DNA from 2 places in the Pseudoalteromonas nigrifaciens genome. Region 1 is predicted to be linked to the other one. Evidence: predicted binding sites of a transcription regulator. Region 1 holds the regulator's gene; the other holds the start of a gene.
The links. The regulator sigma-54, encoded in region 1, starts transcription at its own class of promoters, with help from an activator protein. The targets are predictions, from matches to a motif close to GTTGGCACGNNNNTNGNNT.

Region 1 (6,195 bases):
AAATCTAGCGGTAGCGAATCAATCGAAAGCGGGTGCAAGCGACGTGTTTCTGAATAACGGCGGATTAACGTTTGATCGTCGCTATCTAAATAAAATAACGTTGGTTTAGCAAAGTCGGGCAAGTACTCAAGAATATCGTTAAACTGCTGCTGATCTTTAGGCAGGTTACGCACGTCTATACTAACGGCTATTTTATCGTAGTTATCAGAGACACTGCGCACTAATGAAGGCAGCAAATTTACCGGAATATTATCTACACAATAGTAACCTAAATCTTCTACAACACGTAAAGCAACTGACTTACCAGAACCTGATCGGCCACTTATAATAATTAATTCCATTTACCACCCCTTTATTAGTAACTAGGATTGATCCAAAATAACTTGGTATAACGCTTCATCAGACTTTGCCGCACGCAATTGCTTACAAAACTCTTTATCGTTTAGTTTATCAGCTATTGTGGCTAGTGTTTTCAAGTGCTGCTGGTTATCGCCATCGGGCACTATAAGCGCAACAAAAATATCAACTGGACGATTATCAATTGCATCAAAATTAATAGCGGTTTCGCTTATTAAAATTAAGGCAAGAGGCTCTTGTGCCCCGCTCATACGGCCATGTGGAATTGCTATTCCTCGGCCAATACCGGTACTACCTAGCTTTTCTCTTGCCAATAAAGCAGTGAGAATATCTTGCTGAGGTAAATACGGCATTTTTTTATGCGCGAGTTCACTGATGAATTCTAAAATTCTTTTTTTACTATTAAAAAGGACCACAGCTTTGCTGCAGTCCTGGCATATAAGTGAGCTTAATTTCATAGTGTTAGTGTCGAGCAAACTTCTCTTTGTGTTTAATTACTTGACGATCGAGTTTGTCAATCAACGAGTCAATGGCAGCGTACATATCTTGGTGTTCGGTCGATGCAAATAGCTCAGCGCCACTTACAAAAATTGTTGCTTCAGCTTTTTGACTTAATTTTTCTACATCGAGAATAACATGCACATTAGTTATGTGATCTGAGTGTCTTTGCAGCTTTGCAAATTTATTATTTACATAGTCTCTTAATGAGTCTGTAATGTCTACATGACGACCAGTTAAGTTTAGTTGCATCAGCATTTTCCTCTTTGTTGTACGTCTTAAATCAAGCTTTTACGTTGATTTGACGGGGGAATAGCCAGAGATTCGCGATATTTTGCAATTGTCCGTCTAGCTACTTTAATTCCTTGCTCAGCCAATATATCTGCAATCTTGCTATCACTCAATGGTTTGGCTAAGTTTTCTGCAGCTATCAACTTTTTAATCAGGGCACGTATGGCAGTTGATGAACATTCGCCACCATTTTCGGTGCTTACATGGCTTGAAAAAAAGTACTTAAGCTCAAAAATGCCACGTGGAGTGTGCATATATTTTTGCGTAGTGACCCGTGAAATAGTCGACTCGTGCATTTCAACTATTTCGGCAACATCGTTTAATACCATAGGTTTCATGGCTTCTGGGCCATGTTCAAAAAACGCTTGTTGCTGCTTAACAATACAATTAGTTACTTTCAGGAGTGTTTCGTTTCTACTTTCTAGGCTTTTAATAAACCATTTAGCTTCTTGTAAGTGCGAGCGAATAAATTGGCTGTCACCGCTGGATTTTACTGTACGAGACATAGCCGCATATTGGCTGTTAACACGTATTTTTGGCATGCTATCTGGGTTTAGCTCTACCACCCAACGGCCTTTTATTTTTTTAACAGACACGTCAGGTATAACGTATTCAGACTCTTCTCTGACAATAGTATCCGCAGGCTTAGGATTAAGCGTATGAATAAGTGTCATTATTTCTTTAAGCTCTTCTTCTTTGAGCTTAGTTTTTTTCATTAACGTACGATAGTCGCGAGCAGCGAGTAAATCGATATGATCAGTTAACACCATTTTTGTTTCGTTAATATAAGGGGTGTCTTTATCAAATTGATTTAATTGAATGCATAAGCATTCTTGCAAGCTGCGAGCTGCAATACCAACAGGATCAAATAATTGAATGCGCTTTAGCACTGCTTCTATTTCATCTAGTTCTACTTCGTGTTCGTCGTCAGTTTCTTGGTTAAAGCTTGCTAAAAGGTCTTCGCAACTGAGGGTTAAAATACCAGAGTCATCTACGGCTTCAACGATAGCTATGGCAATAGCTTCGTCGGTAGGGCTAAAAGGGGTGAGCTGTAATTGCCACATTAAGTATTCATGCAGGGTTTCGGTTGATGCACCTTGATAAATAGATTCATCTTCAGGCATTGGCCCTGATGAAGAGGCAGGCGCTGCGCTCATATATTCATCCCATGATACATCCATGGCCATGTCGTCGCTTATGGTGTCTTTATTTAGTGCTTCACCGCTATCTTGCTCATACTCGCTTGGGGTGTCGTCAGCAGAGGCGCTAACAGTAATGTCATCTGCTTTTTGCTCGTTTTTACCTGCTGATTCTTCCGTGTAATCTTGTTCATCAACTTCAAGTAATGGGTTGCTATCAAGTGCTTCTTGTATTTCTTGCTGGAGATCCAAGGTACTAAGCTGCAATAAGCGAATAGCCTGTTGCAGTTGCGGAGTCATTGTAAGTTGCTGGCCCATGCGCAGCTGTAATGATTGCCTCATTTATCTCTAACAATCCTTATAAATTGATATGATTAATCTTAGCAGATGCTTATAGTAATAACATAAATATTACAGTTTGAACTGCTCGCCTAAATAAACATCACGTACTGTTTTATCGTTTAATACAAATTCAGGAGTACCAGATGCAATTAGCTCCCCATGAGAAACAATGTAGGCTTTTTCACAAACATCAAGGGTTTCCCTTACATTGTGGTCGGTAATTAGTACGCCAATACCACGATTTTTAAGGTGTTCTATAATTTTTTTAATATCGAGTACTGAAATAGGATCCACGCCAGCAAAGGGCTCATCAAGCAATATAAATTTAGGATCTGCAGCTAAAGCACGTGCTATTTCTACGCGGCGACGTTCACCACCAGATAGCGCCATACCTAAGCTGTCGCGAATATGTTGCAGGCTAAATTCGTCCAATAAACTATTTAGGGTTTCTTCCCTGGCTTGTTTATTTAGTTGCTTACGCGTTTCTAAAATAGCCATTAAATTTTGATACACAGTGAGCTTTCTAAAAATAGAAGATTCTTGTGGTAAATAACCAATACCTAAACGAGCACGGCTGTGCATAGGAAGTAAGGTAATATCGTTATCATCAATTAATATTTTACCTTTGTCGCTAGGTACTAAGCCTACAATCATGTAAAAGGTAGTGGTTTTACCTGCGCCATTTGGGCCAAGTAAACCAACAATGCTACCAGCTTTTACTTCAAGTCCTACATTTTTAACAACTTCACGGCCTTTATAGCTTTTTGCTAATAGCTCTGCTTTTAATGTACTCATGGCTGACCTTTATTGAGTTTTTGTTCTTTTTTTACGTCTACAGGCACTAAAATAGTGTGTACCCGATCAGTTGAGTTTTCATCTTTTTCAGCACTTATAAGCTGTTGCTCTATATCATAAGTGATGCTTTTAGCCGTAATTTTTTGCCCAGCTTGAGAAATGTTTGCATCTCCTACCAGGGTTAAAAAACGTTTCGCTACATCGTAACGTACTTCGTTAGCGCTGGCGCTCATGACAGTGCCATCTGCTTGCTTTTCTTCAAAATATGCAGGGCTGCCCGTGGCAATTAATAGTTGTTTATTATCGCCAAGTTCGTCGCGCTTATGTACTTCTAAACGATCGGCGGTGATACGACGATTACCGTGAATTATCTCGACGTTTTTCTCAAAAATACCAACGTTTTCTTTTAGTTGGCCTTCTTGGCGGTCAGCACTAATAGAAATTTGATTAGCTAATGGGGAAGTACTTTGCTCTGCCGCATTACTATTAAATACAAGTATAAGCGATGGAATAATAAGTATTTTTGCAAGGTTATTGGTCATAATATAGTGTTCGCGTATGGTTAATTAGTTTTATCACCTCGGTTGTTAAATTGGCTTCAAGGCCTTTACCGGTGATCTTTAAATTCGGTCCAGTTATAATAACGGGCTGTTCGCTGCGCATAGTGAGTAGCATTATATCTACTTGAATATTGTCGGCGGTAATTTTGTCTATCATTGCGCCATCAATTAAGTTTTGGGCAGTTACATTACCCTCTAAAATTAATTGTCTTTCATCGTAAAGTGTTGCTTCATCAGCATTGATACGCCACGTTTTTTGTCTGTCGTCGTACAATATGAAAGTAGGTTTTTCGAATAAGGTAAATCCTAGCTGCTCGTAAAGCTCCGTTTTAACCGCAGTTACTTTATGGCTAATTTCACCGTTTTCGTCAAAAGCTGTTTGTTTTAGCTCAATGGCGGTGTAATCGGGTTTAGCTATTACTTCTGAGTCGGCTTTAGCAACCGTATTTACCTGAGTAAAATAAGGGTACCAAAGCCAAACCATACAGGTGATGAATAAAACGCTTAAGACTATGCGCGCTATATTCATGAACTGGTGCCTTGGCTAGTTAATGGTTTATTGTTTTCAAGCATAAGTAAGTCGGTTAGCTCTCTTACTGCACCAAAACCACCCGGCATTTGCGTAGTGTAATGTGCTAAGCGTTTAATTAGTGGGTGCGCGTCGTTTACTGCGACTGCAAAGCCAACTAACTCCATAACAGGCATATCTGGGCCGTCATCACCAATATAAGCAATTTGCTCATCGCTCAAATTAAGCTTGTTTTTAAGTTCTTGGTAGGCAATAAGCTTGTTTTCTTGACCTTGATAAATATGCTGCACGGTTAAGCTGGTCATACGTTGTTGTACTATTTGCGAGTGCCTGCCGGTAATAACCGCTACTTCAAAGCCGCTGTTAATAAGTGCTTTAATACCAAAGCCATCTTTTGTATTAAATGCTTTTAGCTCTTCACCTTGGTTGCCAAGATAAATTCGGCCATCAGAAAATACGCCATCAATGTCGCATATAAGTAGTTTTACTTTTTTTGCGCGCGCTTTAGCGTCATCACTTAGCGCTTGATAGAGTTCTTCAAATTGCATTTATAATACTCCTGCTTTAAGTAGGTCTTGCATATTGAGTGCCCCAATAGGCTGATTATGCTCATTAATAATAATTAAGCCATTAATGCGTTTATGTTCCATGATATTAAGCGCTTGCGCAGCAAGCATATCTTGGGTTGCCGTGGTACACGATTTAGTCATTACTGCATCTATTGACGTGGTATGAATATCAACGCGTTGCTCTAAAATACGGCGTAAATCACCATCGGTAAATAACCCAGCGAGTTGCTGATTATCGTCAACTATGGCGGTCATACCTAAGCCTTTAGCTGTCATTTCAATCAGCGCATCTTTAATAGTTTGCGAAGTAGTTATAATAGGCGTATTTACACCGCTGTGCATAACATCTTTTAAGGTGAGCAGTAATCGCTTCCCTAAACTGCCACCGGGATGCGATAGTGCAAAGTCATCGGCAGTAAATCCGCGTGCTTCTAACAGTGCTACCGCCATTGCATCGCCCATAGCGAGTGTTGCCGTGGTACTGGCTGTTGGTGCTAAGCCTAATGAGCAGGCTTCTTTTTCTACTTTAATGCATACATGCACGTTAGCAAGTGTGGCCATGGTTGATTGTGTATTTCCTGTCATGGAAATAATTTTTGCACCAAGGCGTTTTAACACTGGAATAATATTAAGTACTTCACTGGTTTCGCCTGAGTTAGAAATAAGCATAACGACATCGTTTTTAGTGATCATGCCCAAATCGCCGTGGCTGGCTTCGCCTGGGTGCACAAAAAAAGCAGGGCTACCAGTGCTTGCTAAAGTTGCCGCAATTTTATGGCCAATATGCCCAGACTTACCCATACCAATAATTATAATACGGCCGCTGCAGTCATACATAAGCTGACATGCCTGATGAAAATTATCATCTACATATTGTTTTATATCAAAAAGTGCTTGGCGCTCGATATCAAGAACACGTAGCCCTTGCTCGATAAAACTTAGCTTGGTCATAGACAACTCTTACCCTATTTGACTAAAGATGTAACCTTGGTAAATCAAAAATGCGCTTAGCAGTAAACCACCTTCTACTCTATTGATACGCTGAGCGCCTCTAAAGTTCAATGACATAACAATAAGTGCCAAGGTTGCTGCAATCATAATCAGTACATCACGAT
Region 2 (6,195 bases), 1.4 Mb from region 1:
TGCTTATGCCGTAAAGGGTGATCATAAATCTACTTCTTTTTAATAATAGTTAATAAAGTATCGACACCCGCATTTACCTGCAAGTGTGAAAAGTGAAATGTACCTAGGCTGTGGCCATTGAGCAAAATTAAACTTGCTAGCATAGGTGTATCAAGTTCGCGTAAATCAAAATAAGCAAGGCGTTGGCCTTTACTTATTTTGCTACCATTTAACTGAGCTATGTGGGTATGGGTAATGTGTTGCGAGCTCGCAATAGTTAAATTAATCAGTACTTTTAGGCCGTTTTTAGCTTGTAAAATAAATTCGGTGCCGGCATTTTTTGCCTGCAGCAAAGTGCCGTCAAACGGGGCTAATATTTTATGGTTGCTTAGCTGTACCATAATACCTGGGCCTAATGTGCCAAAGCGAAAAAGTGGTTCGGGGTGTTCGTTAAGTGCTATTACTTTTCCTGAAAATGGGCTAGTAATATTAATGGCATGACGAGGTAATTTATTCTGAGCTAAATAATCTATTGTTTGCGGTTTCATAAGTCACTCAAAAATTACGTTATAGCCATCTTTTTTCAAAGCGGTAATAGCTAAATCTACGGTGTGTTTTTTTACTAATATATAATCGGTATCGACTGTACTATGCAATTGTAATGTTTTTTTTGACATTAAAAGCCCGACGAACAGCAATAACTATAAGGTTATAGTATAGATTATTAACCTTAAATTAAAGCAGTAACAGTAACTAAGCTAGTTGTGGTTACGTTAGCAAAAGTGAGGTTAATTATGTTGTCCACATTTTCTGTGGATAACTGTGGGAATTGTGGCGTATAAGTGGCTTAACGTACTGATTATAATGTTTAAAATTATTAGATTAGAAAAGATCCATTTAGCACTTAACAGCGTATGTATTAATATTGAGACAAAACCTGTTCAAACAAAAGGCCTTAAAGTATGAGTGATTTTTTACTCGTTTAGTGCGTTTTTATGAAAATTCCATATAAAATAATTTGTGTTACACTATTATGATAACAACCAATATTATTGGTAGTGTTGATATTATGTATGAGGAGTCATGATGCAAAAAAGTGTGATGTCGCAAGTACAAATAGGGCGTGTGTACGCTAAAAAATGGCCAATGCGAAAAGAATTAGCTCCTTTGTTTGCTGAGTTTAAAGTAATAAAGGCGACAGAGTTGGCGATTACGGTAATGCCAATATTAGCCATGCTAACGTTATTTTTTCAGTTAAATTACCTTGGCTCTGACTTTTTACCGCAAGCAATTGCAAGCGCGCTTTTTTTTATATCGCTCCCTTTACAAGGTTTGTTATGGTTAGGAAAACGAGCGCAAACCGAGTTAGAGCCTGCCATGCAACGTTGGTATAACGAGCTTTATGCTAAAATGGTGGCTAATGGCTATCAAGCACAGCGCAGCGAAAAAAAGCCCCGTTACTTGGAGCTTGAAGAATTACTTAACGATATGTTTGATAAAATGGACAAAACGTTCACTAAAGAGCAATTTTAAGCGCCTGTTGCCTTTATATGTGCGCAACAGCTATGCTTTTATCTCTTGTGAATTGTGTAATATAAAACGATAAGGTGACATTATGTTCACCTTTTTCTTCGAGTGCTAGCCAGTGCTCGGGTCTGAACTTCCACGCGAATGGTGTCATCATTATTAAGTTTTTAACGTCGCTAAAGTTTAAGGTAACTTGCTCAGTGATGAGTGTTTGCGATGTTTGTGTAAACATTGCAGGTACTTCTATTTGTGTATGTTCATTAACACTTGAGTAAATATACTCTTTTAACTCTTTTAAATGCTGAGGTCCGGGGCTTGCCACTACGAGTGTTGAACCGGGTTTAGCAAGCCTTGCTAGTTCTTGAGTAAATAATGGTGCGAATACACTGACCAATACATCGGCAAAGTAGCTTTTAAAAGGTGCTTGGCTAATGGATGCCACGCTAAAGTGACAATTGCTGTAGCGTTTTGCCGCATATTTTACCGCCGCCTTCGATATATCAACCCCGTACACAGTAGCTTGGGTATTACTAGCTAAAGCTTGGGTATAAAATCCTTCACCACACCCTAAGTCAATAATATTATTAGCTGCTATATTACTAATAATTTGGCCAAGTTCGTGCTGTAAAAAGGCATAATAGTTGCGCTCTAAAAAAGCGCGCCTAGCTTGCACCATTTCTAATGAGTCACCAGGTTGTTTTGAGTTTTTTTGCTGTACAGGCAATAAATTTACATAGCCTTCTTTTGCAAAGTCAAAACTATGGTTGTTTTCACAGCGAAGCATATTAGCTGTTTTTATTAGTAAGTTGCTACACAGTGGGCAGCTATATTCAAGACTCATGAGCCTAGGTAGTCCTTATCGTAAAAAGTTTTTACCCAATGTGGGCGATAAGTGATCATAATTGTAATAGCCATACCGTTTAACATGGCTTCTGGCAGCCAAATAATAGCGCTTAAGTAAACGTAATTATCTGCTAATTGTTGCCAGCTATATTGACCAATAGCAAGATAAAATAATGCCCCTAAAGCTATTTTTATACAGGCGATAAACCCAGCCGTAATAAACGCACATACAAATATATAAACAAAAAAGTGGCGCGGTAAATACTGATAACTAACAATAAAAGCCAAGTAGCTCAATAAAATAGGAATAAATGCGCCAATAAGCAATTGCATTGGCAGTAACTCAAACTCAATTAAACCAAATGCGGCTAATAGCGCCGTTGCCAGAACACTACTTAAAATAGTTAAACGCCAACCGAGTATAAGTGTAGCTGCAGTAATACCTAAAATATGTAAATCAAGGCCCGTTAAAATACCAGCTTTAATGCGCCATAAAACAGCAAACACCAACGCACATGCAAGTACTCCTGTTTGGCGTATGGGTACATTGTAGAGTGCTTTATAGGTCGCTTTATCAATACTAAATAAGCTTATAGCGATTACAAGGGCCCAAAGTAGCCCTTGCATTGGGAGGCTAAGCATAGGGTTATTTAAATTCAGACCAAATAGGGGCATGATCCGATGGCTTTTCGATGCCACGTAATTCGTAATCTATACCTGTGTCTATACAACGCGCGGCTAGCTCATGTGTTGCAAGTACAACATCAATTCGTAGGCCACGGTTATCTAAAAACCCTTTTGAGCGGTAGTCAAACCACGAGTATTGATCGCTGGTTTCTGGGTTTTGCTCTCTAAAGGTGTCTTTAAAGCCCCAATTAAGTAATGTTGCCAGCCATTCACGCTCTATCGGTTGAAAAGAACATTTACCGGTTTTTAACCAACGTTTAGCATTTACTTCGCCAATACCTATATCTAGGTTGGTAGGTGAAATATTAATATCGCCCATTACAATCACGTCTTCATCAGGGGTATGATTTGTTTGCAGGTGGGTCATTAAATCTTTATAAAACTGACGTTTATACGGGAACTTGGTTTCGTGATTAATGTTTTCACCTTGCGGGAAATAACCATTCATTACCGTTAAATCACGGCCATTGTCTTGCTCTACGGTAACACTGATCATGCGCTTTTGTGACTCTTCAGTATCAGTGGCAAAGCCTTTAAATACCGATTTAGGTTCTTTTTTGCATAACATAGCTACGCCGTAATGGGCTTTTTGGCCATGATAATAAACGTGATATCCCATTTTTTGTACATCTTCTAGTGGGAACGCTTCGTCATGAACTTTAATTTCTTGTAGGCCAATAATATCGGGTTGATGTTTGTCGATAATAGCTTGTAATTGATGAAGACGCGCACGCAGACCATTGATATTGAAAGAAATCACTTTCATAGCATATACCTTAAAATTGGTTCTATATAATGCGTTAAATTATATCAGTAAATACACTTACATAACACGCCCGAAACAAGGAAGTTATTGGCTGAACTTTTAAGTGTAAAAACACTCGCTGTAATGTCCGGTATTACACCAATATTTTTGCAAAAATTACAAGGCATGAAGCAAAGCTTTCATTACTATAATGTATTACGTTAGTTTTTTACTTATATTTTAGTTGTAACTAATTGATTTTAAGGGGTTAGTGTTTTTGGCATTTAACTTGTATTAGTTAAAGTGACATTAATTAACTACAAGGATACGTCTTATGAAAAAGTTAACATTAGCCTCTACTATTTTAGCAACGTTAAGCTTAGCAGCTTGTGCATCTAACCAAGGGTTAGATAAAATTGATAGTGACTTTGCAAGTTTAGATAACGATAGTGATGGTTTTATTTCGAAAGTTGAAGCCGATGACGATAATATTTGGCAACACTTTTCAAATATTGATACCAATATGGATAATCAAATAAGTCGCAATGAATTTAATGCGTACATGCAATTAAATACCGGAAAAGTTGCCACAGACAGTGAAGTAAGCGAATCAGCATTTAAAGCGGATATTACTAAATTTGATAAAATACAAAGCAGTTTCTCGAGTTTAGATAACGATAAAAGTGGCTATATTTCGGTAGAAGAAGCAGACGATGATGATATTTCAAATCACTTTGGCTATATGGATGTAAATAAAGACAAGCGTGTTAGCAAACGTGAATTTGTAACTTACATAAAAAAATATGGCAATGCAGTCGCTGAAGACGACGCACTTAAAAGCGCCAATAACAGCTAAGCACACCATTTTAAAGTGTGAGGAAGGAGCCAGTGCTGTGCACTGGCTTTTTTTGTGGCTTTGATTTACTAAATTGCTCGATATGTTTTCCTACTTTGCTGTAGTTCTGGCATAATAGTTGGCTGTGTGTGTTTATTAGTTTAAGAGCGTTTATGGTGGGTCGGCGAGTTAGTGATGAGCAATTAATTGAGATCATTGAAGCGGCGATTTTTGTTGCTGACAAACCATTAAGTAAACGTCATCTAAAGGATGTTGTTTTAGCCGATTTAGCAATATCTATGGTGCGTATAAACGATGCAATAACAGCAATACAAACACATTTTCAGACCCGTGGTATTCGTTTGGTAGAAGTAGGCAGTGGTTATCGTTTTCAGGCATGTAGTAGCTTAAGCCCTTGGCTAAGTAATTTATGGCAAGAACGCGCGCCCAAATATTCGCGTGCTTTGCTCGAAACATTATCGCTAATTGCTTATAGGCAACCAATTACACGCGCCGAAATTGAACAAGTGCGTGGTGTTACTACGGGGGCAAATATTATTAAAACACTACTCGAAAGAGAGTGGGTTAAAGTGGTAGGCCACAAAGAAGTGCCGGGTAAGCCGGCGCTATATGCGACTACTAAACAATTTTTAGATTATTTTTCGATAACAGGTTTAGATAATTTACCTGCCTTGCCAGAGCAACAGCAAAGTAAAATTAACCAGTTATTAAGTGATCCTTCTGTGAGAGAACCATCCGAATGAGTGTTATACAAGGTGAAAAGTTACAAAAAGTCCTAGCCCGTGCTGGCGTAGGCTCACGCCGTGAAATGGAAAAATACATTGATGCAAACCGCGTTAGCGTTAACGGCAAAGTGGCTAAATTAGGCGATCGTGTTGAAGAAACAGATTCAATTCGCGTTGATGGCCATACAGTAAAAATTGAAGAAAAAGCGGATAGAATTTGTCGCGTAATTATGTATAACAAGCCTGAAGGTGAGTTAAGCACGCGTAAAGATCCTGAAGGTCGTCGTACTGTATTTGACCGACTCCCTCGTATTGATGGCGAGCGCTGGATTGCGGTTGGCCGATTAGATATTAATACCGCAGGCTTGATGCTATTTACTAACGATGGTGAATTAGCAAACCGACTCATGCACCCAAGTTACGAGGTTGAACGTGAATACTCAGCCCGTGTATTTGGTGAAGTAACCAAAGAAACCATTAAAAACTTAACCCGTGGTGTTGAACTTGAAGATGGCCCAGCAAAATTTCTAACGGTTAACCCTATGGGCGGTGAAGGTATAAACCGTTGGTACAATGTAACGCTTAATGAAGGACGTAACCGAGAAGTTCGTCGTTTATGGCAATCACAAGAGGTGGAAGTTTCTCGCCTGATCCGTATTCGTTACGGTAAATTAGAGCTGGATAAGCGCGTACCACAAGGTGGTTGGATTGAATACGACCTAGACACTGTAAACTATTTACGAAAAACAGTTAAGTTAGGACGTGAAACACAAACTAAGCTTTCTGTAATGCCTGAAAAACGCAAAGATAAGCGTGCCAAAATAAACCAAATA

Region 2: the regulator sigma-54 is predicted to act here: its motif matches at 4,058-4,076, upstream of PNIG_RS07685 (EF-hand domain-containing protein).

The regions. Positions count from the first base shown of each region.
Region 1 is NZ_CP011036.1:2,968,823-2,975,017, reverse strand. It holds gene rapZ (RNase adapter RapZ) at 1-341, opposite strand, end outside; gene ptsN (PTS IIA-like nitrogen regulatory protein PtsN) at 363-815, opposite strand; gene hpf (ribosome hibernation promoting factor) at 820-1,107, opposite strand; gene PNIG_RS14110 (RNA polymerase factor sigma-54) at 1,134-2,627, opposite strand; gene lptB (LPS export ABC transporter ATP-binding protein) at 2,697-3,422, opposite strand; gene lptA (lipopolysaccharide transport periplasmic protein LptA) at 3,419-3,964, opposite strand; gene lptC (LPS export ABC transporter periplasmic protein LptC) at 3,954-4,511, opposite strand; gene kdsC (3-deoxy-manno-octulosonate-8-phosphatase KdsC) at 4,508-5,059, opposite strand; gene PNIG_RS14085 (KpsF/GutQ family sugar-phosphate isomerase) at 5,060-6,031, opposite strand; gene PNIG_RS14080 (calcium/sodium antiporter) at 6,041-6,195, opposite strand, start outside.
Region 2 is NZ_CP011036.1:1,554,936-1,561,130, forward strand. It holds gene PNIG_RS07655 (ArsC family reductase) at 1-25, opposite strand, end outside; gene PNIG_RS07660 (PTS glucose transporter subunit IIA) at 30-527, opposite strand; partial or broken gene PNIG_RS20375 (ACT domain-containing protein) at 531-629, opposite strand; gene yfbV (terminus macrodomain insulation protein YfbV) at 1,066-1,512, shown strand; gene PNIG_RS07670 (putative RNA methyltransferase) at 1,526-2,347, opposite strand; gene PNIG_RS07675 (energy-coupling factor ABC transporter permease) at 2,344-2,991, opposite strand; gene xthA (exodeoxyribonuclease III) at 2,996-3,802, opposite strand; gene PNIG_RS07685 (EF-hand domain-containing protein) at 4,116-4,637, shown strand; gene scpB (SMC-Scp complex subunit ScpB) at 4,790-5,380, shown strand; gene rluB (23S rRNA pseudouridine(2605) synthase RluB) at 5,377-6,195, shown strand, end outside.